Regions from separate parts of the Butyricimonas sp. DFI.6.44 genome, predicted to be linked through region 1. Evidence: riboswitches for the same ligand, from Rfam matches in the RefSeq annotation. Region 1 holds a riboswitch; each other region holds the start of a gene.

Region 1 (12,179 bases):
GTAGAAACCCGATTCTCCGCTCTCTTTGGTGATGATGGCGTCCGGTTGAATCTCCCGGAATAGCACCGCCTCGTCTTGTTTGTCCTGCCAGAAGAGTAATCTTTCCCGGGGGAAGCCTGCCCGAAGTGCAAGGTCGAGAGATTGTTCCCGGTCGAGTACGCGGAACCAGCAAGGTGTCTTTTCCCAATAGCGGCGCATCTTGCCGATGGTTTGTACCCCGGTAAGGGCGAGTAGGTTGTGGGTGTGGTGTTGTTCAAGGTAATCTATGGCGTCGTCGAACGAGTCGCACCATACGAGCGATTCGTCCCGCTCGGGATAGAGTCGCTCTAAACGGATGACGGGGATGTCCAAGCGTTCGGACACGGCGGCTATATTGGCGTGCAGCTGAGAGGCGAAGGGGTGCGCGGCATCCACTATGAGCTGGATGTCATGGCGGGTGCAAAAGTCTTGCATCTCGCTTGTATCCATGCCCCCGGCAACACGGGTACCGTGTTTACACTCGATTTGTTGCGTGTCGCTTTTGGTCGAGTAGTAATAGGGGGAGCCTGCCTCGTCGAGTACCCGGACAGCCGTTCTGCCTTCTGTTGTTCCGCCGAATATGAGGACCATGATATTTTAGATTTATGATTTACGATTTATGATTATCTAATTTCTGAACAGGTGTTTGAACTGGTGTGAGTATAGTTTTGACAGTCCCTCGCGGTTGTCGATGGCATCGCCGACGACAATCATGGTGGTGAGGGTGAGGTTGTTCTCTTTCACGATACGGGCGAGGTCTTGCAATTGTCCCCGGAAGATGCGTTCGTCTTTCCACGTGAGGTGGTAGCATGCTGCCACGGGAGTGGTTGGCGGGTAGTGTTGCAGGAGTTCGCTTTGTACTTGGTCGACAATGGAGGCACTGAGGAAAATACACATGGTGCTTTGCGAGCGTGCCAGCATATGCAGTTTTTCTTTCTCGGGCATGGGGGTACGTCCTTCGCCTCGCGTGAGGATGATGGTCTGCACCTTTTCGGGTATGGTGAATTGCGATTGCAGGGCGGCAGCGGCGGCGAGGAAGGAAGAGATACCGGGTGTGATGTGGTAGTCCATGCCGTACTCGTCGAAGAATGCCATTTGTTCCTGTATTGCCCCGTATATGCACGGGTCGCCCGTGTGAAGGCGCACGACGAAGAGTCCCTTGTCGTAAAATTCTTTCATGAGGCTGAATTGTTCCTCGAGTGTCATTGAGGCGGAACTGCGCACGGTGGCACCGGGTTTGGCGTAATAGGTCAGTTCCACGGGCACGAGGCTTCCGGCGTAGAGGATGAGGTCTGCCGCTTCAAGGAAGTTTTTGCCTTTCACGGAGATAAGTTCCGGGTCACCGGGTCCGGCACCCACGATTTCGATAAATCCCCGGCGTTCAGCCGCCCGGTCGAGAGCCACGGCAAAGGTGAAGTCGTTGCCCTCGGATAGCTTGTGCTTTTGTTTTTCCAGTAATAACCGGGTGTTCGAGGCGCTTTTCAATGCGCAGGTTTCCGCCACTCCCGGCACGGAGGTGACTTCCGTTACTTTCTCCGAGGGATTGGGGACTTCTATATCTTTGAGTTCGTCTGCCGTGTAGACGTGCAGTGAAACTCCGGCTTTTCGGGCAATATCGTGAACGAGGGGCTCGTCTTTTTTCAGGTCAATCGTGGATACACTCGCCAGAGCCAGAGGAGAAAGTCGTGCCGATTCGAGCGCGTGGAAAATGTTTTCCGCTACTCCCTCGGGATTGCACTCTTTGCGGCAACCGACACCCAAGTGGAGTACTGTCGGGCGGTAGTACAACGCGGGTATCGGGCTTTCGTGCCGGAACGGGGTAACGGCAACGAGGAGTTGGAATTTACCGAAGTCGATATCCTCGAAATGGTAGAATATTTTCACGTGTTCCGGTGCGGTACGTTCCAGATAACGGGTGCCTTTGTCCCGCGTGTCAAGGAGCAGAGCCGTGGGACGGGTGTTGACGAATGCCGTGATGATGTCGTTCATCGGTGCGGTCGTTTCGGTCTTCCATCCCTGTTCTTTGCCAAGGGTGTCGAGTGCCCACAAGCCCGTGTTGTCGCTTTGTGTCGTGATGACAGCTTCGGCACCCAAGATGTTGGCTACCCGGCGGGTGAGTTGGTTGGCTCCCCCGACGTGTCCCGACAGGACGGAAATGACGTGCCGCCCCGTGGTGTCGATGTTGATGACTGCCGGGTCGGTGTATTTCGACTGCACGGACGAGGCTATGGCACGGACGCATATACCGAGGGCCCCGATGAAGACGAGGGCATCGTACCGGGAAAAATGTTCGGACACGAAAGCGGTGATTGACGTGATGCCGGTGCAATCCGCCTGTTCTCCTTTGGTGAAAAGTTCAGTACCGGGCAGTTCTTGCCGTATGGTGCGGGCGATTTGTAAGCCTTGTTCTGAGGATATGATAATAGCAATCTTATTCATGTGCTGATGTTTTTTGTACTTGTATGATATCTATCGGGTTGTGGGTATCTACCGCGAGGCGATGTTCTCCCGTGACGGGAAAACCGTGTCGGGCGGCACCGCGGATGAAGAGTTCTTTGCTTTCGGGTGATACCGAGTTGAAAACGATAACGCCGCCGGGTGTGATAACCTCGTTCAGGCGGCAGATGATTTCTTCCATTTTACCCCCGTGTCCGCCGATAAATACGGCATCCGGGGGCGTGATGCCGGAGAGGTCGGTCGCGGTGAAGTCTCCGATGTGTACCTCTATGCCGGGTGTGCCGAAACGGGCGGCATTGGTTTTCATGAGATGCTCTCCTTCCGGGCGTTGCTCGAAAGCTACCACCTGAAGGTGGGGGAATTGGAGTTTTGCCTCGATGGAAACGGACCCCGTGCAAAAACCGATGTCCCAGAGCGTGTGGCGTTCCCGCAAGTCGAGCATGCCGAGCGTGAGCAGGCGGACGGGCATTTTGGTAATCATGCGGGTGCGTCCGTCGAGTAGTTCAAACTCGCTTTCCGGGATGCCGAAAGGACGGGGGTGCGCGTGAGTACGTTGCAGGATAACGCAATTGGGAGCGACGAAACGTTGTCCTATTGCCTCATCCGGCGAGAGGGTGCGTACGCGTTCGTGTTCGTTGCCAAGGAGTTCACCCGTGTGCATCCGGTAATTGTCGTACCCGTAAGCCAGCATCCGGCGGGCAATGGCATCCGGGGAGTGTTGCTCGTCGGTAAGCAGACCGATTTTCTCGTGTCCCTCGATTAGTGCCCGGTCAAATTCATGCCACGGTCGCCCGGTGAGGGAAACGACGTGCATGTCGTGATAGGGAAGCACGAGGCGGTGTGCCAGTATCTGCAAGGAATTGAAGTAGGGGTATAGCCGAATGCCCGCTTCCGGGAGCCGTTTGCGTATGGTGTTGGCGAAGCCGAAGAAAAGCGGGTCGCCGGAAGCGAAAACGACAATCTCGTCCTCACCCTCGTATTGCCGGAAGACGTTGTCGAGCGGCACCGTGATGTCTATCCAGCGGTAACCTTCCGGCAAGAACGGGCGCACGATGCCGTGGTGACGTTTCCCCCCCGAGAATACAGTATGCGAGGAAATAAGCCCGAGTATTTCCCGGGAGAACTCCTGTTGTCCGTTGTCGTCAATTCCTATAATTGTAAAGTTCATAAAATAATTGAAAATTGAAAATTGAAAATTGAAAATGAAGGAAAACTTCATGGCAATTTTCAATTATCGGTTATAATTTAGAAATGCAGTATTGTCATTTTCAATTTTCAATTCTGCATTTTCAATTGTTTACACGTCCCTTCCCGGTCGCAGTCCTTCCGCGTCGTCAAAGCAAAGAATGGCGTTGACGAGTGTTGCGGCGAGGTTGCTTCCGCCTTTGCGTCCCTCGATGATGAGTTTCGGGATGTTGGTGAACGATTTCAACATATGTTTGGATTCCCGCACGTTGACGAAGCCCACGGGTGCGCCGATAACTCCGGCGGGGTGTGCTTTGCCGAGGCGCGTGAGTTTGCATAGTTCCATGAGTGCCGTGGGGGCGTTGCCGAACACGTAAAGGGCGTCCGGGTGTTCTTCCGCGGCAAGACGTATGCCTGCCTGCGTGCGGGTGATTTTCAGGCGGGATGCCATTTCGGCGACACGTTCGTCGGAGAGATAGCATTTCACCTCGATGCCCAACCGCTCCAAGGCTCCCTTGCGGATGCCGGAAGCTGCCATGGTGACGTCGGTAACGATGGTGCGTGTTTTCCCATCGTGCAAGAGGGCGTGGAGGGTTTCCACGGCGTTGTCGTCCGTGTAGAGGATGTTCTCCATGTCGAAGTCTGCGGTCGTGTGGATGGCGTGCAGCAATGCCCATTTTCGCCCGAGGGGTATATCTTTATTCTGTAATTCCGATTCGATGGTGCGGAAGCTGCGCATCATGATTTCCTGCCCGATGCCCACTTCGTCGGTGCGCTGTTCCCGGTAATAGCCGCGGGGAGTGATGATTTTGTCGTCCCACGTGTAGGATTGCGAGTTGCCGATAATCACGATGGTGAACATATCCACCTCCTCGGGGTCGAAGTCGGCTATCGTGGTAATCTTGATTTCCTGTTCATCCCGTCCCGCTTGACGCACGAAACCGACAGGGTTTTCCGGTGAGCGGTATTGGTGGAAGATTTCTTTCAGGCGATGGAGTTGCCAGTAGCGTCCTTCGCTTTTCGGGTTATAGACGGCAGTCACGAAGTCGGCGGAGGCGGCTGCCTCTATCCGGCGTTCGATTTTCTCCCAAGGTGTCATGAGGTCGGAGAGGGAGATGATACAGAAGTCGTGCCCGATGGGTGCGCCGAGTAGCGCGGCTCCTTTCTGGAAGGCACTTATCCCCGGTAGTATCTCCACCTCGACGGGACTCGCTTTTTCGCGTTTCATCTCGAGGACGAGGGGTGCCATGCCGTATATACCGGCATCGCCGGAGCTGACGACGCAAACGGTTTTTCCCTGTTCGGCGTACTCGAAAGCGAGCGCGGCACGGTCTTTCTCTTTCTTCATGCCCGTGTCGATGCACTCGGTACCCGGGTGGATGACGGATTGGATGAAGTTGAAGTAATATTTGTACCCGACAACCACATCCGAGCGTGTGATGGCGGCACGGACCGCGGGAGTGATGTCTTCTTCACTGCCCGGTCCGATGCCGACGACGTATATTTTTCCTTGGTTCATTGTCATAATTTTGAAGTATCGGGCAAAATTACACTTTTACCGGCTGGATTGCAAATCAAATCCGGTCTAAATTCCGGAGTAAACAGCGGGGAAAAAGGTATGATATTCTGGTGTTTTATTAAATATCTTTTGGAGTTCTTCTAACCCCGTCAGAAGAACTCCAAAAGAACTTCAAAAGAACTTCAAAAGAACTCCCCTGTTTCCTCGCCGTCTTATGGTGATTTACAAGCAAGTGTTAATAGAGGTGAATTTATCTCTTTCGCCTCTTGCACAACCGGATGATGTATTTCACCGAGAGCACGATTCCCGTGAATGACACGGCGGCTCCGCCGAGAAGGAGTGTCCAGATAACGATGGTCCACAACACGGGGCGTTCGACGAGGAACTTGATGTCCAGCGTGTGCAATCCCCGGTAGAGCCAGCGTTTCCAGCGTCCGTTCGTGTCGTAGTGCGCGGGTTGGAAGGATTCGAGGTTATAGTAATAACAATCCTTCGCCTCGTTGTCGAGTTCGACCTTGTACGCGGGTAACGGCAGCGGGCGTCGGCGGGAAATGTAATAATTGTCATACTCCTCCATTTTTGTCACCGTGTAGGGGACGGTATCCCGGGTGAGGTGTTTGATGGCGGCGTAAACCATTTCTTCCGTGATACGGAAGGGACGGATGCTGTCGGCAGAGGCGTCGAGGGTAACGGTTTCCCGCTCTGTCCTCAATTTATACAGGGGTATGCCTTCGTAATGCGTCCATTCCACTTGTTTCACGGGACCGTGTGTCCGGCTGACGGCGGCAATAGCGTCGCGATAGTCCAGCGTGTAGGTGTCGGGTGAGGGAGTCCCCCTGTCCGGCGTGCCTTGCCGCACCATGCCCCGGGGTTTCTGTTCGCCGAACAGCCACGAGGGAAGCGGTGCCATGGACATGTATCCGCTTAATATCCACGTGAAGACGAATATCCCGAAGAAGAAGCCCGTGACGTGATGCCACTTGAACCACGGTTTCTTGTAGGGGGTGCGAAGGAATCCTTTCCGGCGGTTCAACCAGTAGGAACGAATGCCGAGGACGAATCCCGTGCAGCACATGAACATCCCGAGGTAGCAAGACCAGTACATGAATTGCGTCCACAAGTTCTGGTTTTCCCGAATGACCGTGAAATATACCCAGTGGGGTATAGCCCCGAACCATGCCCAGAGTCGTTTGCCGGAATCCGTGAATTGCAAGATATTGCCGCTTCGGGAAGAGATGTACAGTTGATATTCTTCCGGTCCGTCATAAAAGAATTTGTACACGGGCAGTTCCCGTTTGTTGTGGGCAAGCGGTATCCATTGGTCGAGGGCGTGCAGGGTGTCTACCCGGGTAATGTTGTTGTTCGGGCACCAGTTTTTTGCCCGCCATTCACAGAGGGCGTAATTCACGACGGGTGCCGCGGCATTGGTGTCGGCGTATAAATCATGACTCTTCCGCCGGTTCCCGAAATGGAACACGTTTTGTCCTTCCGGGTTGTCGAGACTGATGCCGCCCGGGCGGACATCGGCAGGCAGGCGGCGGAGCGCGTCTTGCATGTCGGGTAATGACGCGGTGTCAAGGGCTTGCTGGCGGGCGAAGCGTTCTTCTTGGCTTACACGGGGAAACGAGTGGTATATCATCACGATTCCGGAGATAAACCACGAGAAGCACAGGATACAGAGAATTAATCCCAGTATCCTGTGGATATGGATGAGTAATCTTGTAATCATGTGATTAGTCTATATCGTCGGTCTTCTCGTATTTCTTTTTCTTCACGATGATGTCTTCCCGCTGGTGGGTAGAGGCGAATTTAGCGTGACGGATGAACAGGTCTTGTATCGCCTCGTTTTGTCCCAGCCCCTCGAGGATAACGTTGACTTTATAACCTTTCTTTTCCAGTTCCTCTTTCCAGTCCCCGGCAATATCGTTTTTGGCATGGTCGCCCGCCACGAACATGAAGGGGACAAGGGTGACTTCCTGTGCCTTGTTGGCTTCCAGTTCTCGGATAACGTCATCCATGGCGGGATAGCCTTCGATGGTTCCCACGTGGTAATTCTTGTGGCCTTGTGCTTTCATCACGTAGTCGAGCATCCCGTACGTGGAGTTTGCCGGGTGGTAAGTGCCGTGGCACACGAAGACACAATCGCCTTTCGCTTTTCCCCGGAGCGAAGCGGCAAGGGCTTGCACGGTTGCCTTGTAGTCTTCCGGGGTGTAGAGCAGGGCGTTGCCCAGCCGGATGTCCTTGAATTTGTCGCGGTAGAGAGCCACTTCCTTGCGCAAGGCTTCCATCTCGATGCCCTCGATAATGTTCGTGGGTTGGATGATGAGGTGGGTATAGCCGTCCGCGATGAGTTGGTTCATTGCTTCCACGGGATTCGGTTTCACGATACCTTTTTCTTTCAAACGGCGCATAATCATGCGGGAGGTGTAGGCTTCCCGGACTTCGATGCCGGGGAATGCCTTTGCCGCTTTTTTATTGATTGCCTCGATGGTGAGGACGCGGGTGTCGTCGTGTGTTGTCCCGAAGTGAACCATAAGAAGGGCTATTTTGTCATTCGGTCCGAGGGTTTTGAATATATCGGATTCCTTGAAACCTTCGCCATGACCGAAGGCGGATACGCTTGTCAATAAAAGAAAGGCTATTAATATGTTTTTCATGATATCGGTTTTATTTCGTGAAACGGATTACAAGACTGGCGAAGAATGTTCTGCCGGGGTTCAGGGTAGCGTAGTTCACGCCGTTCGGGCGGTCGTCCGTCCAGTCGAAGAGGTTGTCTATCCCGGCGTTCAGTTCAAACAGGAAGTTACCCACGGGCGCGAAAGTATGCGTGGTGGCAAGGTTCCAAAGTTGGTACTTGGGAGCACTGGTGTCGGTGATTTTACCTGTTTTGGAGTCTACCTTGTAGATGTATTTCGAGCCTTGTATTCTCCCGTTGACATTCACGTGCAGGCGGTATTTGTTCCACTCGTGAGTCCAGCCTCCCCGGAAGGTGGCGGCGTGTCTTACCGATTCGCTTAGGCGGCGTCCTTCCCCGTCGGCAGCGTAAACGCAGTTGTAAGCCCCCGCGGCGGAGAATCCGGCTCCGAGGTAACTGTTCACGGAGATGTCGAAACCTTTGATGCTGGCTTTGTCGAGGTTGTGGTACACGTTACGGGTTTTTATTCCATTGGCTTTATCTTCGTCCGTGGCCCCGATGTCGTATTTCTCGATAATGTCTTTCACGTCATTGATATACCCGTTCGCGGAAATATTGAGGTATTTCCCGGTATACTCCACGTTCACGTTATAATAATTCGCTTTTTCCGGTTTCAAGTCGGGATTCCCGATGGTGATGGCTCCCCGGTTCTCGTAGTCGTAGTATAGTTCCTGTATGCTGGGAGTTTTGAATCCGGCGGCATAGGAAGTTCTGAAGTTGAACGAGCCGAGCGTGTACATAAGGGCAATCTTCGGGGTGAAGCGGTTCTTGAACATCTCGTTGTAAACGTAACGGAAACCGGGGAGGATTTGTAGATTCTTCCATACACGGATTTCATCCTGCGCGTATACGGCGAGCGTGTAGATTTCTTTCGGTTCGTCGAGGCTGCCGGGATTTTTCATGTAGTCGTTAGCGTATTCCGTACCGAGCGTGAGTTTGTTGTATCCGCCCACCCGGAATACGCCTTTCAGGTTCCCGTTGTAATATTTTTGGCGTTTGGTCAATTCTTCATCCCCAACCCGGAATGTCGTGTCTTTTTTGTCAAGTTGGGCAACTGTGTAGAGTTTGTTGTACTCGTAATTGTCCATGTAAAGGTCGAGGGAGATGTACGCTCCATCGTTCATGAAGTATTTTCCGCCCAAGCCGAAATTATAATCCATGTAGGTAAGGTCGTATTGGTACGCCCCGTCGTTTTTCTTTTCTTGTACCGGACGATTTACTTCCCGGTTGAAATAACTTCCTTGCGCGTAGAGTTTCAATTGCTCGTTGGGCGCGTAAGTGAAGTGTTGGGTAATAATATTGGAATGGAATTTACTGGATGATTCACTTCTCGTGGGGATAACCGTGTCGCCGCTGATTTCATTGGGGTTTAATTGCCATCCGCCCATCTGCCGCCTTTGGTAAGAGGTGGAGGAAGTAAATTTGCCGAAATTCAAATCAACACCGGCATTTTGCGAGAAGCTGGATTCTCCCCCGAAACGGGTTTTCGACTGCACGCTAATCGGGTCTTTCGGTTGTTCGGTGATAACGTTGATTACCCCGGCGATAGCGTCCGAACCGTAGAGGGCGGAAGCCGCACCTTTCAATATCTCGACGCGTTTCACCCGTCCCATGTCGATACGCGACAAGTCGGTATTGTTGGAAACATCTCCCGCCACTTTCTTCCCGTCGACGAGAATCAAGATGTATTTATTACTCATGCCGTTGAGCGTGAAGTACGAGCCCATGACCGTGGGGCGAATATTGAACGCGGGGTTCAGCAACAGGAGGGCGTCCTCGAAGGAGTTTACTCCTGCCTGCCTTAAGTCCGACCCGCTAATCACTTCTACCGGGACGGGCGAATCTTTCAATCGGCGGTGGGTTCCTGTTCCCGTCACCACGACCTGATTCAAGTTTACCGGGGTGGCGAGTAACTGGAATAATATGTCACTTTTGTTTCCGTTCACTTTCATGGAACCGACCTCGTAGCCGGAGTAGCTGGCACGAAGCGTGTAAGTCCCGTCGGGTATTTTTTCCAGAATGAATTCGCCCTTGTTATTCGTGGCGATACCGATGCTTGTTCCCACCAACCGAACATTTGCCCCGGCAAGGGCTTTACCGGTTTTGGCATCTACAACTTTCCCCTTTAAGGTGATTTCTGCAAAAGCGATGCTCGCTAATGCTACTACGAATAATGTAGTCAGCGCTACAAATTTCTTCATGTAAGATTAAGTTTAAAAGTTCATAATGGTACTCCTGACCCCGGGAATACGCTATTACCTGTTTTGCTTTGGCAGGTCTCCTGACTACGCCTAAGAAAAGTACCTTCCCGTCCGCGAGGACAGTGGTGCAAGAACCTTTCTTTGAATCCCCTCCCGGGGAAACGGGCATCACAGTAGCGGGCACTGTGTCGGATTCTAACCGACTTCCCTCTTGTGCGCTAATTGGATATTAACACATCACCAAAGACTCCGCGAATGTATGCAGATTCCATTAAAAAATACAATGAAACGGGGAAAAAATTAATTAATAATTTGTAGGGGGATTAGTGGTAAAATAGGATATAGAGAAATTACATCTCCTTTGATTGTGTTGAAAATCTGAGTGTTGTAAAGAAAATAAAAAAGTCATGCAAGAAATGCATAATATAGAAAAATATATTACTTTTGCCCCTGTTTTGGTGCGGAACCTTCGCTCATGAAGGCGACGCTTAATAGGGAATCCGGTGTGAATCCGGGACTGTACCCGCAGCTGTAAGTTCCTTTACAAGGGATTTTGTACTTCAAATGTCACTGGTGTAACCACCGGGAAGGCAACAAAATCCGGAACAAGTCAGAAGACCTGCCGAACGATGATAACCATAGCTTTCGGGAGAAAAAGCGAGAGGGAAAATACGGATTTTACCTTGAAACTCATGTTACCCTAAAGACTATGTTAATAATGCTTTATTCATTATTAATATATAGTTTGTATGAAAAAAGTTGTTGTATTGGCATTATTGCTGTTCGCGTGTGTCGGCTCGCTTTTCGCCGAGGATGAAGACAAGCGCAAAAAGAAAAGTATCACGGATACGATTTTTCGTATCGATGAAGTAAGTGTGCTTGAAAAAAGAAAACGTATCGATTTGTTGGGGTTGGATGTACCGTTGCGCTTTGTCCCGATAACGGTAAGTAAACTTTCCGGGCAGATGCTGGAGCGTAAAGGTATCGTGAATCTGGAAGATGCCGTGAAGTTTTTGCCCGGGATTATTCACAAGACAAATCAACTGGGGGCGTTCCAACGATTCTCTATCCGGGGACAAGGGAGCGCGCTTATCATGATCGACGGGATGCGGGACGAGCGAACGGTTAGCCAGAATGTTCCTTACGGGGACTTGTCATCCGTGGAGTCCATCGAATTAATAAAAGGACCCGCTTCGGTGTTGGCGGGACATTCTGCCATGGGAGGGGTTTTGAACATCGTGCGCAAGAAGGTAACACCGGATTTTTCAGCTAATGCCCGGATTAGTTATGGTAGTTGGGAAGAAAAACGGGCTACATTGGGTTTCGGGGGAAAGTTGGTGGGACCGCTTGATTACCGGGCGAATATCCATTATTCCACGGGCGACGGTTACCGGCGCACGAACGCGAATCGATTCTCCCTTTATGGGGTTTTAGGTGCGAATGTCGGCAAAGTAGGGAGATTGGAAGTGAGTGGCAGTTACGCGGATGATAAGTACACGACTGAAATAGGGGCCGCACCGACCGTGCGTTATGATGTGTACGAAGTCGGTAAGGATACCGGGCCTTTTATGAAGAACGGAGAACGGCATCCTTATGCCGATTATCACGAGATATATAATGATTATGCGAATAATCGGATGAAGCGTAAAGTATGGGACGTGACGGCACGGTACACTCACGTGATATCCGAGAACATGACATTGCGAGAGAGGTTTACTTATTTCCATAGCGATTTGGATTATTGCTGCGTGGAAGGATTGGGGTACCGGACTTCGGAGGAATCTATTTATAAATGGTATTATACCTCGAAAGGTAAAACGACCTATATAAATCTGGATTCTGTGGTGCGAAATAAACCGTTGAACTTTAACCCGGATCATAAACAATTGAGTAATGTGCTGGAATTGACAGGTAACGTGGAGACCGGATTCGTGAAACACCATTATACATTGGGGTGGTCGTATTTCGCGTTTGATTTTGTACAGTATAACGGGTACGGGAGTGATGATTTGTGGGGACCCGGATTGGGTGCTGTGTTGGCATTGAAGAATCCGCAACTGGTACAAGGCTGGTGGGATTCCAAAATTTCAGCTGCAAGTCTGAA
Region 2 (6,905 bases), 120 kb from region 1:
GGGGTGGTATTGCTGCTCAGTATTATTCAGCTCTCTAAACAGATATTTGTCGTTATACGAAGCCGGGTGAAGCCGGAAGTTCTTTTTGCCGGGAGTTTCCTGTTTATTATATTGCTGGGAGCGGTATTGTTGAGGTTGCCTAACGCAACCTACGGGGGAATAAGTTTCACGGATGCGCTTTTCACTTCGACGAGTGCCGTGTGCGTGACGGGATTGACGGTGGTCGATACCGGGGGAACGTTCACGTTAATGGGGCAGGTCGTTTTGTTGTTTCTGATTCAAGTCGGTGGTATAGGGGTAATGACCTTCACGAGTTTTTTCGCCATGTCGTTTTTGAGCGGGACCTCTTTTCACGATCAATTGATGATGAAGAACTTGCTGAACGAGGCTTCCCTGAGCGATATATTCAGGACTGTCGTGTACATTGTTTTGACAACGTTTATTATAGAAGGAATAGGTGTCTATCTGGTATATTTGCAGATACAGGATGTTGCGGGAGTCGGGAATAAAATCTTTTTTTCCCTGTTCCATGGGATCTCTGCCTTCTGTAACGCGGGGTTCTCCACTTTACCGGGAAATCTCTACGATCCCTTGATTCGCCACCTGTACGGGTTGCAGATTATTCTGGCGTTTCTGATTATCTTCGGGGGTATCGGGTTCCCGATTTTGTTTAATTACGGGCGTCTTCTGCACTATGGAATCCGGAATCAGATAAAATGTATGTTGGGACTGAATTACAAGGTGGTTCATGAACCCCGTATCGTGAGTACGACAACTCGTATCGTGTTGCCGACAACCTTGGTGTTGTTGGTCGTGGGAACGGGATTATTCTGGATATTTGAGAATCACAATGCCTTGGAGGGAATGTCCCTGACGGGTAAATTTGCGACCTCGTTCATGGGAGCGGTGACGCCCCGTACGGCGGGTTTCAATAACGTGAATATATCCATTTTGCACCCGACGACAATCTTTCTGACTATCGTGTTGATGTGGATTGGTGCGGCTCCTATGTCCACGGGCGGTGGTATAAAAGTAACTACATTCGTGATCGCGTTGAAGAATATTTGGGCGAATCTCACGGGAAACGATCGGGTAGTGGTAGCGCATCGTCAACTGACTCGGGAGAACGTGAATCGGGCACATTCCGTGATAGTGCTTTCCATCCTTTGGATTATTCTGGGTACATTCGCCATTATCATCTTGGAACCGACAGCCACGATAACCCAAGCCGTGTTCGAGATCGTTTCCGCCTTGGGTACGGTAGGATTGACCATGGATCTGACTCCGCATCTGAGTGTTGCGGGCAAACTGATCGTCAGCCTCACGATGTTCGTCGGTCGTGTCGGCTTGCTCACCCTTCTGGCTTGCTTTATCCGCAGGCAGGAAGTGAAGCTGTATACTTACCCGGACGACACGGTAATACTTTAATAATTGAAAATTGAAAGTTGAAAATTGAAAATGATTAGAGTAGGACGTGAATAATAATTTGGACAGATAATATAAATGGAAAAGGTAATGATATATAATAACGAATTGAATCTCGGAAATGGAAAATATGTTTTTCATTTTCAATTTTCAATTTTCAATTTTCAATTATTATGAAGTGTATTGTATTTGGACTGGGAAATTTCGGGCTTGCTCTGTCACAACGGTTGACAAAGCGGGGGAATGAAGTATTGGGCGTCGATTCGGATATTAGTAAGATCAATTTGTACAAGGAATCGATCACGAACACGGTAGCGTTGGACGTGAAGAATGCCCAAGCGTTGCAGACCTTGCCGTTGCTGGACGTGGATGTCGTGTTCGTGGTATTCGGTAAGGATTTTGGAACCTCGTTATTCGTGATAGCGCTGTTGAAGCAGTTTGGGGTGAAGCGTATCGTAGCCCGTTCCATCTCTCCCGTGCACAAGGTGATTTTAACGTCTATGGGAATCACGGAAATCGTAAACCCCGAGTGGGAATATGCCGATTTCTTTGCCACGAAAGTGGAGTTGGGTACGACAATTGATTCTTACGTGGTGGACGACGACCATTTAATTATCGAGTGGGAAGTACATTCCACTTTCGTGGGACGAAAGTTAGAGGATGCCAATTTCGAGGAAGAGTTCGGGTTAAAGCTGGTAGCGTTAAAGCGTTACGATGCCAAGGCCGATAAAACGCTGGTCATGGACAATCCTCCTGCCGACCTTGTGTTCACGACAAAAGACGTGTTCGTGCTTTTCGGTCAGCCGAAGAATTTCCGTAAGCTCGGGATACAAATTGCCTGATCAATACAGTAGTTTGATCAACTCTTCTACCGTCTCCACGAAAGTGATGGGCGTGGGGCTGCAAATGTAATCGTCAAGCGGGAATAGCTTGTCATTTTTCACGGCATTGAGGCTATTGATCTCTTTCCATTTGGAAATCTCGTTTTCGCCCACGATGCCCATGCCGACGATGAAAATGATATCCGGGTTTTGGAGAAGAACAAATTCTTTGGATATCATGGCATTGTCGAGGTCTTTGGCGATATTTATCCCACCGGTTTGTTGGATATAGTCGTGCATGAACGATCCGGGTAGGGCGGTATACAACGGGTCGCATCCGATCTCCATGAATACCTTGGGATGTCTGTCGGAAGGAATGTTTTTCTTGGCTTCTTCCAATCGTGTTTTGCACTCTTGCACGGTGCTTTCCGCTTTTGTCTTTTTATTTGATAATTCTCCCAGAATAATGAATTGCTCGCATATCTCCTCGAAGTTTTTGGGTTGTTCCAGTCGTAGCGTCTTTATACCCATGCGTTCGAGTCCTTCCAGAACTTTAGGCGGAGTAAGTCCTCCGGTGAGAACGATATCGGGACGGAGAGCCACGATCTTCTCCATGTTCACGTTCACTGCGTCAGCCACTACGGGAATAGAATCTGCCGGTTCCGTGATGCAAAAACGGGTACATCCCACGATGTCCTCGTTTGCTCCTAAAAGATACAGGTTTTGCGTGATGGAGGCGGCGAGCGATACGATACGTTTTTGTGAGTATCCGGTGATTGCCGTGATAAGTAATATGGATAATAAAATGAACTTCTGCATAATCTTGATATATAAAATGGGTGTGTAAAAGTAATATTATTTCGTTTATTCGTGTATATATTTATCCAGAATATCCCCGTCCCGGAACTCCTGCATGACATAGTGTGTACCTGAGAATTTTTCCTGTAAGTTTTGGATGTCCTCGGGGCTTTGCACTTGCGGGATAACCGTCGTCCGGAACTGGTATTCCAGTCCGGAGGTTTTGATAATCCGGATAGATTCTTGTATCTTTTCCAGCAACGAGGCTGTCATTGTGTAATTTACCTTTCGGTAGCAGGGGAGCGAGAGGGAGGATTTGATATCCATTGCCACGGCATCTATCCATCGTCCTGCAATCAGTTGTTGTAAAATCTCCGGATTCGACCCGTTCGTGTCGAGTTTCACGGGTAACCCGAGAGCTTTTATTTTTTGGATAAACGGGAGCAGGTCTTCGTGCAATGTCGGTTCACCCCCGGATATCACCACCCCATCAAGCCACCCTAATCGTTTATCGAGAAAACCGAATATCTCCTCTTCCTTTAAGTCTTGTGTCTGCCGGAGTAATTCCGGCAGTACAAGAGATGGATTGTGGCAGTAACCGCAGCGAAAATTGCAACCTTTCGTGAATATCACCGCGGATACTTTGCCTTCCCAGTCGATTAGGCTTTGTTTGACAAATCCTCCTATTCGCATAGTACTCTTTCTTTTTCCCGGACGCTCTTGTCAAACAGTTTCCGGTCGTCGAACTCGGCTCGTTTCCCGTTGTTCCATTGGCTCACGGGACGCATGTACCCTACTATCCGGCTGTACACTTCCGAGGAAGCCCCGCAACGCGGACATTTGAAATGTTCTCCCGCGATGTACCCGTGCGAGGGGCATATGCTGAACGAGGGCGAGAGCGTGATATAAGGTAGGCGGAAATTTGCCGTTACCTTACGAATCATGTTTTTAGCCGCTTGTGCGGACGTGCGGTGTTCTCCGGTAAACACGTGGAAAACAGTTCCACCCGTGTACAGCGTTTGTAATTTGTCCTGTTGGTCGAGTGCCTCGTACAGGTCGTCCGTGAAGTTCACGGGCAGATGCGTGGAGTTCGTGTAATAAGGATCGGCACCCTGTTTGAATTGTTCTTGGTTGGCAACGATAATATCGGGATATTCGGTCGTGTCGAGCAAAGCGAATCGGTAAGAGGTACTTTCCGCCGGAGTGGCTTCAAGGTTATAGATATTACCGGTTTCATCTTGGAATTGTGCCAGTATATCTCGCATAAAGTGCATCACTTTTTGTGCGAATCCCATCCCGTCCGGGTGTGAAATAGGAACCCCGAGGAAGTTCATGCAACACTCGTTCATGCCGTTGATACCGATCGTCGAGAAATGGTTTTTCCAGAAACACCCGTAACGCTCTTTCACGTAACGCAGGTAATATTTGGAATAAGGATACAGCCCTTTTTCCGTGTAGCGTTCAATAATTTTGCGCTTGATTTCCAGACTTTCCTTGCTGATTTCCATCAAGTGTTGCAGGCGTTGGAAGAAATTCTCTTCCGATGCGGCTTCATATCCCAAGCGGGGCAGGTTGATCGTGACCACACCTACCGATCCGGTCAACGGGTTCGCTGCAAACAAACCGCCGCCCCGTTTCATGAGTTCCCGTTTATCCAGACGAAGGCGACAACACATACTGCGCACGTCATCCGGCTTCATGTCCGAATTTACGAAATTGGAGAAATAAGGAATACCGTATTTTGCTGTCATTTCCCAGATGCCCTCGTACTCCGGGTTATTCCAGTCAAAGTCCGGGGTAATATTGTACGTCGGGATGGGGAACGAGAACAGGCTGCCGGAAGCATCCCCTTCGCTCATCACTTCGGCGAACGCTTTGTTAAGCATCGTCATTTCGGCTTGGAAATCCCCGTACACCTCTTCTTTGATTTCACCCCCGTGCACGATATGTTCGTTTTTCAAGAAATCGGGTACGGCGAGATCCATCGTGATATTGGTAAACGGTGTCTGGAATCCTACACGGGTGGGTACGTTCAAGTTGAACAGGAATTCCTGCAAGCATTGTTTCACCTGCTTGTAGTTCAACTTGTCATAGCGTATGTAGGGGGCGAGGAACGTGTCGAAGTTAGAAAAAGCCTGTGCCCCAGCGGCCTCGCCTTGCATGGTATAGAAGAAATTCACGATTTGTCCGAGAGCCGTGCGAAGGTGCTTTGCCGGGCTGCTTTGCGCTTTCCCCTCCACTCCCCGGAATCCGACGGTAAGTAAATCCTTCAAGTCCCATCCCACGCAATAGACGCTTAGGAATCCCAAGTCGTGGATATGCAACGCCCCGCTTTTGTGCGCTTCCGATACCCGTTCCGGGTAGAGTTGGCTCAGCCAGTAATTGGATGTGATTTGCGTGGATATATGCTGATTCAGTCCTTGCAGCGAGTACGAGGAATTGGCACTCTCTTTTACCCTCCAATCGCTCAATGACAGGTAATTATCCATTACCTCTATATTTGTCAGTAAGGTCTTCGAGTTTCGGATTTGCTCGTGTTGCTTGCGGTAAAGCAAGTACGTTTTCATCAGTTGCAGGTCGCCGTGCTGGAACAGTACTAGCTCCACGGTGTCCTGTACCTGTTCCACGTGCGGGAGTTCCTTTTCCGGTGTGCTTGCGGCAAGAATTTGCACGACTTTGTCACACAGGGCACGTGCCGTTTTACGATCGGGCTGTCCGATGGCTCTCGTTGCCTTAAAAATAGCTTGTTCAATCTTTTCCGGTTTGAAATCGCAAATTTCCCCGTTGCGTTTCACGATTCTTGAGAACGTGGTTGATGTTTCCATGATTAAAATTTTAATAATTAAAAAAATACTTCGGGGGAAACACGAGAAAAGATCGTGTATGGCAGAGAATTGTCTTTTTCGCTTTTCACCCGAAAGCTCCAATTTATTTGCAATCGGCAGGTCTTCTGACTTACTCTCGCTTTTGAATCTCCTTCCCGTCGACAGCGTGACAGTGGATTATTGATTCAAGCGTTGAATAGAGCTTACAGCTACGGGTATAGTGCGGGATTTTCACCTGCTTCCCTGTTCGTCACCGGAGTGAACCGAATGCATGGCAAATGTATGATAAAATAATTGTATTTCAATAGTGGTTTTCAAATAAAATAATTTTATTGGGATTGATGTTTTCTATTGTGCTTATAATAAGTATAATGTGTTTTGTTTTTGAAAATTGTTGGCTCAAAAATATGGAACTTGATTGCTTGATGTAGTTTTTTTTTCTTTAGGTTTGAATTGATTTGTGTAAAAAAAAAACGACCGAAAATTTTACTTTTCGGTCGGTCTTTTTTATAAGTGTATTATCCTGCTATTGTTTTTCTTAATTATTGGGTGCGGCTTTCAATAATTCCGGTCTGGGATCAACATTGTATTCTGCCGAATTAATCGTGGAGAACGTCCAAGCATCCCAAGAATTATTTGCTAATGAACGTTGAGCAACTAGATATTGTGAATAATCAAATCCATCCGGTACTGTCGTTGCGTCAGTCCAGCCTAACCAATAACTTGCGTAGGCTTCGTACCAGCCGCCCATCCAGAGGTCTTCGGGAGAAGAGGTTTTCATACCGTCTAAATTATCCCCATTCTTTTCTTGATAGATGCCGTTCACGAAGTCCTTTTCTGTTAAAGTGAGAGAAGAATTACTGATTTTAATTTTTCCATCATTATTTCCGTCATACCCGAATCCCTTGATTGTGACTCCCCCGAAATTATTTCCGAGAATAACGTACAAGCGAGTATCTTTTTTTGCGATAGCTTTAACCATATCTATTCCCGTTGCACCGGAAGCCCAACGGTATCCCCATGCCAAGAAATGAAT
Region 3 (6,905 bases), 120 kb from region 1:
CACGGATATCGACCCGACGGGAACATGGATATACTTCAACGTGAAAACCCGTGCGACAGAAGAAAACGCCAAGGGCGAAAAAGAACAACAGAGCGTGTACCGAATGAACGTGACGACGGGTGAATTCGAACATTATTACGACCTGCCGGGCGTGGGTATGATGTACGGGTTCGCGGTTAGCCCCGAAGGCGACGTTTACCTGTGCGATTGTTTGGATTACACGGCACAAAGAGGTTATATCCGTCATTACCTGAAAGACGGGAGAAGGGTAAGCCACAAAGTGGGTGTTTATCCCGGACAAGTGTATTTCCCCGGGTATCAACAATAAAACAGTGATTATGCTCAAAAAAATAACGATAGGATTATGTGCCTGTTTCACGCTGGGCGGCGGGATGCAGGCAGAGGCACAGCGGCGGGATTCGGTGGCGATGCACGGGACTCTCGACACGGTGCAAGTGGTGAGTCAACGTATCCAACACGCCAACGAGGCAAATGCCGGGGCGAAGGTTAGCCGCATAGACCCGGAAATCATGCAAGCGAATAAAACCCGTTCGTTGGCGGAGTTACTGACGGACTACACGGCTATTTATATCAAGAGCCTCGGGATGGGAGCCTTGTCGACCGCCTCCTTCCGTGGAGCCAGTCCCTCGCAAACACGGGTGAACTGGAACGGCATCAATATCACGCCGCCGATGTCGGGAACGTTCGATTTCTCGCAAATCCCGGTTTTCTTCACGGACAATATCAACTTGTATTACGGGAGCAGCCACGTGAAGAACGGGACGGGAGCCATCGGGGGAAGTGTCAACCTATTCACCGACCCAGATTGGCGAAAGGGAGTAAGCGGGAAAGTGCTGGGCGAGTACGGTTCCTACGGCACGTACACCACGGGGGCACAAGTAAACACAGGCGGAGAGAAATCAAGTTTCAAAACCCGCCTGTATTACCAGCACTCGGATAACAACTATACTTATTTGAACAAGATTCTGACCAACGTCCCCTTCCGCGAGAAACGGCAGGATGCCGATTACACGCAATGGGCGGCAATGCAAGAAGGTTATTTCCGGTTGTCGCACTACACCCGGTTGACGGCAGTAGCATGGTATCAAGAGGGCGAACGGATGTTGCCCCCCGCGCTTGGGGTGGTGAACCAATCACACGAGAAACAGCGGGAAACGAATTTCCGGGCATACGTAGGCGTGGATTTCACCCGGGGCATACACGCCCTGCACGTGAAAGCGGCGTGGCTGTACTACCGGCAGAAGTACGACAAATGGTACGCCGGGGGGATGTTCGACCCCGAGGGTACTAAAAATCAATCGCAGACGTGGCAAGGCATTGCAGACTACACGTGTACCCCGCGGGAAAATCTCGTGCTGGGGACAAGCCTGACTTACTCGCACGATTTGATACGGGTGAGCAGTTACATTGATATTGACTCGTCGAAATACACGCTGGGCGACGTGGATTATGATATCCCGGTGGTGGAACCGCCATTCCACCATCACCGTAACGTGCTGTCGTGGCAGGCATCGGCGTTGTGGACCCCAGTGGAATGGATGATGCTGAACGGGCAGTATATGTTCGAGCAAAACGATAGCCGGGGAGTATCCACGTGGTCGGCGGGCGTGGTATTCAACCTGTGGGAAAAAGAGTTGCAGGTAAAGGGAAATATGGCTTACAACTATCGGTTCCCAAGCATGAACGACCTCTATTGGCGACCGGGAGGCAACCCGGAGGTGAAGCCGGAAGACGGGTACTCGTATGACGCTTCCGTGGCTTACCGGAAACACTTGTACCGGGGGTTATCGCTGGACGCAGAGGTATCGGGCTACTTGATGTATATCGACAACTGGATACTATGGTTGCCCAAGGACGGGAATCAATGGGTGTGGACGCCGCAGAATCACCGCAACGTGCGCTCGGAAGGCGTGGAACTGTACGGGAAGCTGACATACGAGATGGGGGATTTAAAGGTGAACGCATCCGGTAATTACAGTTGGTCGCAATCCCGTACCCGCAAGAAACAGCACGAGGACGACGGCTCTTACATGAAGCAGATTCCTTACGTGCCACGCTTCAAATGGAACGTGCGGGTTGCCGCCGATTACCGGGGAGCCTTTTTCTCGTGGCAAGTGACTTACATCGGGCGACGCTTTATCACGACCGACCAAGCATACGCTACTGACCCCTATTCGGTACACAATATATTGGCAGGCTACCGTCACGAGTTCCGTAACGGGATGAGCCTCACCCCGCAGATACGGGTGGACAATCTACTGGACACTTATTACGAATCCACGCAGTACTACCCGATGCCGTTGCGAAACTGCCTCGTGTCGCTGATGTGGGAATTTTAGAGGAAGAATAAACAAGTTATATAATATTACATGATGAAAATTAGAATTATGAAGAAGTTTTATTTAGCACTTTTATTTTTGGGAATATTTGTAGGATTCTTGAGTTCTTGTAGTGATGATGACGATAACTGGACACCCGTACCACCGACCGTAACCATCGAAAGCGAGAGTGGTAGTTTTTCGACGCTCCCGATGGAATCTATCGTACTGAAAGCCAAAGTTGACAACCCAACGGAAACAAGTTTGGAGTGGTTTGTAAACGGGGAAAAAGTGGCAACAGATTCTATTTATACCTTCACGGCAGAAAGTATTGGTAATTATAATGTTTCTGTTATAGCATACACTACAAATAGCCGCAATCACGCTTCCACGTCAATCGAAGTTCACGGGAAATACAAGTATGGTACTTTTATCGTAAACGAATCACCCATGGGCAGTCCCGGGAGTTTAATTTTCATTAATCCTAAAGGAGAGGTGACAGATAACGCCTATTACCTTGAAAACGGAGGTGACTTGGGAAAGCAAAGCCAAGATCTATTCATCAAAAACAATAAAATGTATATTCTTTCACAAAACGGGGGTGATGACGGAGGCTTTTTAACCATCCTCAATGCAGAAACATTGAAAAGGGAGCGAAAATTTCAGGAAGAACTTAACGGACAGGTGAGTATGCCTAGCCACGTGGCAGTACTAGGAGATGATAACATTTACCTACGTGACAATAATGGAATAAAAAGATTTCAACCATCAAGCGGAACCGTCACTCTTATTGAAGGCACAAAGGGTGCTCGGAAAAATACAATGGCTGTTGCTGACGGGAAAGTTTTTGCCACAGTAAAAAACACGGTTGTCGTAATTGAAGCAGGTAAAGATGCAATTAGCAATACGATTGAATTTGACGGGAATGTTTCCGGTGTAATTAAAGCATCCGACGGGAATCTTTGGGTTTCCGATGCATCCGGGAAAATCACTAAAGTTGACCCGAAAACATACGCCAAACTAGGAAGCAGCACTGTATCAGAGGAAGCAAAAAGCCTTCTGAACCCATCATACGCAGCAGCCCCCAGCATTACAGCCAAAGGGGACACGCTATACATGAGTGCCCTTAAATCAACAATTTACCGTCATATTTTCAGCACGGGAGAAACGAAATTAATGGTGGATGCCAAAACGATGGTCGACAACGTCGGTATCATTTACAACACGTGCGCTGTTCACCCGATTACCGGAGAAGTTTATCTAAATTCCATAAAAGGATACGGCCAAGACTACAAGATTAATAACATCAGTGTATTCAACTTTAGCGGGGATGAACCAGAATTAAGTGCAAATTACGAAAATCACACGGCATTCCCCGCCGGCACATTCTTCACTTATAATTTTGAATAAACGGTTCATGAAAAAGAATTTATTTTATATATTAGCTATTCTGGCTATCACGGGAATGTGGAGTTCCTGTAGCGATAATGATGGCGGAGAAGATGAACCGGAGATGCCTCTTACCGCACCGGAGGTGTCTGTACAGAACTTGAGCTTGAAAAATGCTATTCTTCCCGCGAAAGCAGTAAGATTAAGAGCGAATATCATCAACACCACGCATGCTGACCTGCAATGGTTCGTGGAGGGGAAGGCAACATCAACAGACACGATATACGAGTTCTCGTCCGCCACAGAGGGAGAGTATAAAATCAAGGTGACGGCATCCAACATCTTGGGCGAGGCATCGGACAGCACGTATATCACGGTACAGGACGGTTTCAAAATCTCGGATGTCAAAAACTGGACGGGCGAAGGCGATTGCCGCTCGGTGCTGGCGATACAATGGGTAAAACCGGAGGTGGAGGATTTATTGCACCCGGCAGACGAGGATGTCTTTTTCCGGGCGTGGGGATACAAGTGGAATAAACCGCAAAAAGGGAAGATACCCCCCACGGGATTTGACATGATTAAAGCCATTGCCAAGAGTGCTCCCCGCTTGTTCGTCATCGTTTCGAGCGATGCCCTAGGGACTACTATCAAGGGGTTCGGTTATGACGGCAACGGTGACGGGAAAATCTCGATTGAAAGCGATGATTTCGAGCACGACAAAAGAGAATACAAGGGGATTTCTTTGACAGAAGCGGATTTCACGGATGGCATATACGTGCAAAAGCAAGAGGATAACATTGACGACGTCAGGGTTACCAGCGAAGGCGACTGGTGGATGGGTGGCTGGTACGTGGCTTATGCATCCTACTGGTTGGGATACGGGGAAGCCGTACTGGAAGCGGAAGAGTACGAGTATTCCAATTTCTACGCCAGTAACCGGGAACTGGAAGACGAGTGCTGGGATGCATGGACATTCTCCCCGATTAATGATGCGGAACAAAATATCCTACCCATACCCCGCTTGTTGAAAGCAGCAGGCATCAAATAGCAATAGCATATTCCAAAATACTTAACTAAAAAATAATTTTATACTTGAGCTCCCGAATAATCCGGGAGCTTTTTTACTTCCACATCATCAATACATTTTAAGAATAGACTAAAAGGAGTGCGATTTGAATATAAAATAAAAAAAATACTTGATTATTTAACATCATTCCTCTATCTTCGCGAAGAATAATGGAAGTGAGTGGTGTCCCGATTCGCGTATCGCATTTCGGGATGAAAAGGGAATCAGGTGCAAATCCTGAACAGAATCCCCTGCTGTAAGTTTCACTATACTTCCCGGGCATACTTTATCCACTGTCCCCGACACGAGGGACGGGAAGGAAGCCCCGGAGAAGGAAACGAGTCAGAAGACCTGCCACAAGCTAATATGTTTCATGTTCAAAGGGAAAGGAGAACATAAACGCCAGTACCGTTTACAAGTCGATATTTGACGCCATCTTTTTCCTACAAACAGAAATGTTTGTATCCACGTGGGATACATGGGTATGAATTAATTATTGCGTTTTTTAATATATAAAATTAATTCAAAAAAAACAGTTATGAAGAAGTTGTATTTCTTTTTTATCGTGTGGGGATTGATGATCTCGTTGTTTAGCGCGTGTAGTGATGATGATGACTACATCCCAACCCTGCCCATCGTGGGTTTCGCGCAAGGGAATTATTCCATGGAGTTGACGGATTCCATCGTGTTCAGGGCGGAAGTTACCAATGCTTTGGAAAACACGTTTAGTTGGGCACTGGACAACGATGAGGTTTCGACAGGTGACACATACGTGTTCAAAGCAGAAAACAGCGGCACCTACCAACTAGCCCTGACCGCAAAAAATTCAGACGGCACGACGACCAAAACCGCAACGATTACCGTGAATCCCGGTAAGTATAAAAACGGGACTTTTATACTGAATGAAGGGTTAGTTACGACTCACGGCTCGTTGATTTACATCAGCCCGGAAGGAGATATTACCCCTAATGTATATTACAAGGTGAACGGCGAGTATTTAGGAGATGTGTGCCAAGACCTATATATCAAAAACAACAAAATGTATATCGTATCCCAAAATGGAGGAAACGGGGGTGGTTTTCTAACCATTTGCAATGCTGAAACATTAAAAAAAGAACGTTCTTTTCATGATCCTTTTATCTTAGGAATAGACACGAGTTATTATGAAGACGAGGGAAAGATGGTGCAAGTAATCGATACCACTTTCTCGTATTGGCCAACACACATTGCCGTATTGGGAGATGACGATATCTATATACGTGATAATAGGAATGGCATCTTCCTAATGCACCCGTCAACAGTGGCAAATGATCACAGAGCGACTCTAATCAAAGGCACCCAAGGCGCCCGGAAAAATACCATGGCTGTGGCAGAAGGAAAATTATTTGCCTCACGAAGAAACACGGTCATAGTTATCGAACGAGGCAAAAACGAGGTTGCACATACAATTGCATTCGGGAAGAAACAGATTTCCGGGCTAATCAAAGCCACAGACGGAAACCTTTGGGCCTCGGATGAAGGCGGTATTATCTACAAAATCGACCCGAAATCATATGAAATATTAGCACAAAATCAATTGGAAGGTGAAGCAGCCTCACTTTTGCGTATCAGAGCATCGCAACCTGCCGCACCGAACATCACTGCCAAGGGAGATACGATATATATCAGCAACACGACCACAACAATTTATCGTCACATTTTCAGTACAAATGAAACAAAATACATGATTGATGCCAAAAATTGGATTCCCGCTTCTTCTGATTTCTGGGAAGGGAACTACGCGAGTAAGCCATTGGTATATAATACTTGTGCTGTTCATCCTATCACGGGAGAGGTCTTTTTAAACACGGTAAAGGGAATTGGCTCACAACGCCACACGAACCATATCACGATTTTTGATTTCAGCCGCATTAATCCCGAGAGCGAAAATTATGCCAGAATAAGTCGTGATTACGCAAATTACACGGATTATCCTGCTAATGTATTCTTTACCTATAACTTCAAGTAAATCATTTAAAACAATCAAAACAATGAGAAGTTTATTATCAAAATCTTTCATAGCCTTATTATTTATCGGCTTTTTAGCTTCTTGTAACGAGGATACATCCATC

The links. A riboswitch is a leader RNA that binds a small molecule or an ion and turns the genes downstream of it on or off. The one in region 1 is predicted to bind cobalamin.
Region 2: linked by a shared signal. The riboswitch ahead of L0M98_RS09775 (ribonucleoside triphosphate reductase) and the one ahead of L0M98_RS10235 (TonB-dependent receptor) in region 1 are both predicted to bind cobalamin.
Region 3: linked by a shared signal. The riboswitch ahead of L0M98_RS09785 (DUF5074 domain-containing protein) and the one ahead of L0M98_RS10235 (TonB-dependent receptor) in region 1 are both predicted to bind cobalamin.

The regions. Positions count from the first base shown of each region.
Region 1 covers NZ_JAKNJD010000006.1:230,592-242,770, forward strand. The annotation lists gene cbiD (cobalt-precorrin-5B (C(1))-methyltransferase CbiD) at 1-609, opposite strand, end outside; gene cobM (precorrin-4 C(11)-methyltransferase) at 646-2,457, opposite strand; gene cbiE (precorrin-6y C5,15-methyltransferase (decarboxylating) subunit CbiE) at 2,450-3,643, opposite strand; gene cobJ (precorrin-3B C(17)-methyltransferase) at 3,773-5,179, opposite strand; gene L0M98_RS10220 (PepSY domain-containing protein) at 5,430-6,908, opposite strand; gene L0M98_RS10225 (sirohydrochlorin cobaltochelatase) at 6,913-7,836, opposite strand; gene L0M98_RS10230 (TonB-dependent receptor) at 7,847-10,075, opposite strand; cobalamin riboswitch at 10,129-10,335, opposite strand; cobalamin riboswitch at 10,515-10,716, shown strand; gene L0M98_RS10235 (TonB-dependent receptor) at 10,825-12,179, shown strand, end outside.
Region 2 covers NZ_JAKNJD010000006.1:110,826-117,730, forward strand. The annotation lists gene L0M98_RS09755 (TrkH family potassium uptake protein) at 1-1,428, shown strand, start outside; gene L0M98_RS09760 (potassium channel family protein) at 1,599-2,267, shown strand; gene L0M98_RS09765 (ABC transporter substrate-binding protein) at 2,268-3,065, opposite strand; gene L0M98_RS09770 (anaerobic ribonucleoside-triphosphate reductase activating protein) at 3,111-3,737, opposite strand; gene L0M98_RS09775 (ribonucleoside triphosphate reductase) at 3,728-5,869, opposite strand; cobalamin riboswitch at 5,968-6,152, opposite strand; gene L0M98_RS09780 (hypothetical protein) at 6,408-6,905, opposite strand, start outside.
Region 3 covers NZ_JAKNJD010000006.1:117,908-124,812, reverse strand. The annotation lists gene L0M98_RS09805 (DUF5074 domain-containing protein) at 1-328, shown strand, start outside; gene L0M98_RS09800 (TonB-dependent receptor plug domain-containing protein) at 339-2,360, shown strand; gene L0M98_RS09795 (DUF5074 domain-containing protein) at 2,409-3,749, shown strand; gene L0M98_RS09790 (PKD domain containing protein) at 3,757-4,776, shown strand; cobalamin riboswitch at 4,959-5,167, shown strand; gene L0M98_RS09785 (DUF5074 domain-containing protein) at 5,333-6,802, shown strand; gene L0M98_RS09780 (hypothetical protein) at 6,825-6,905, shown strand, end outside.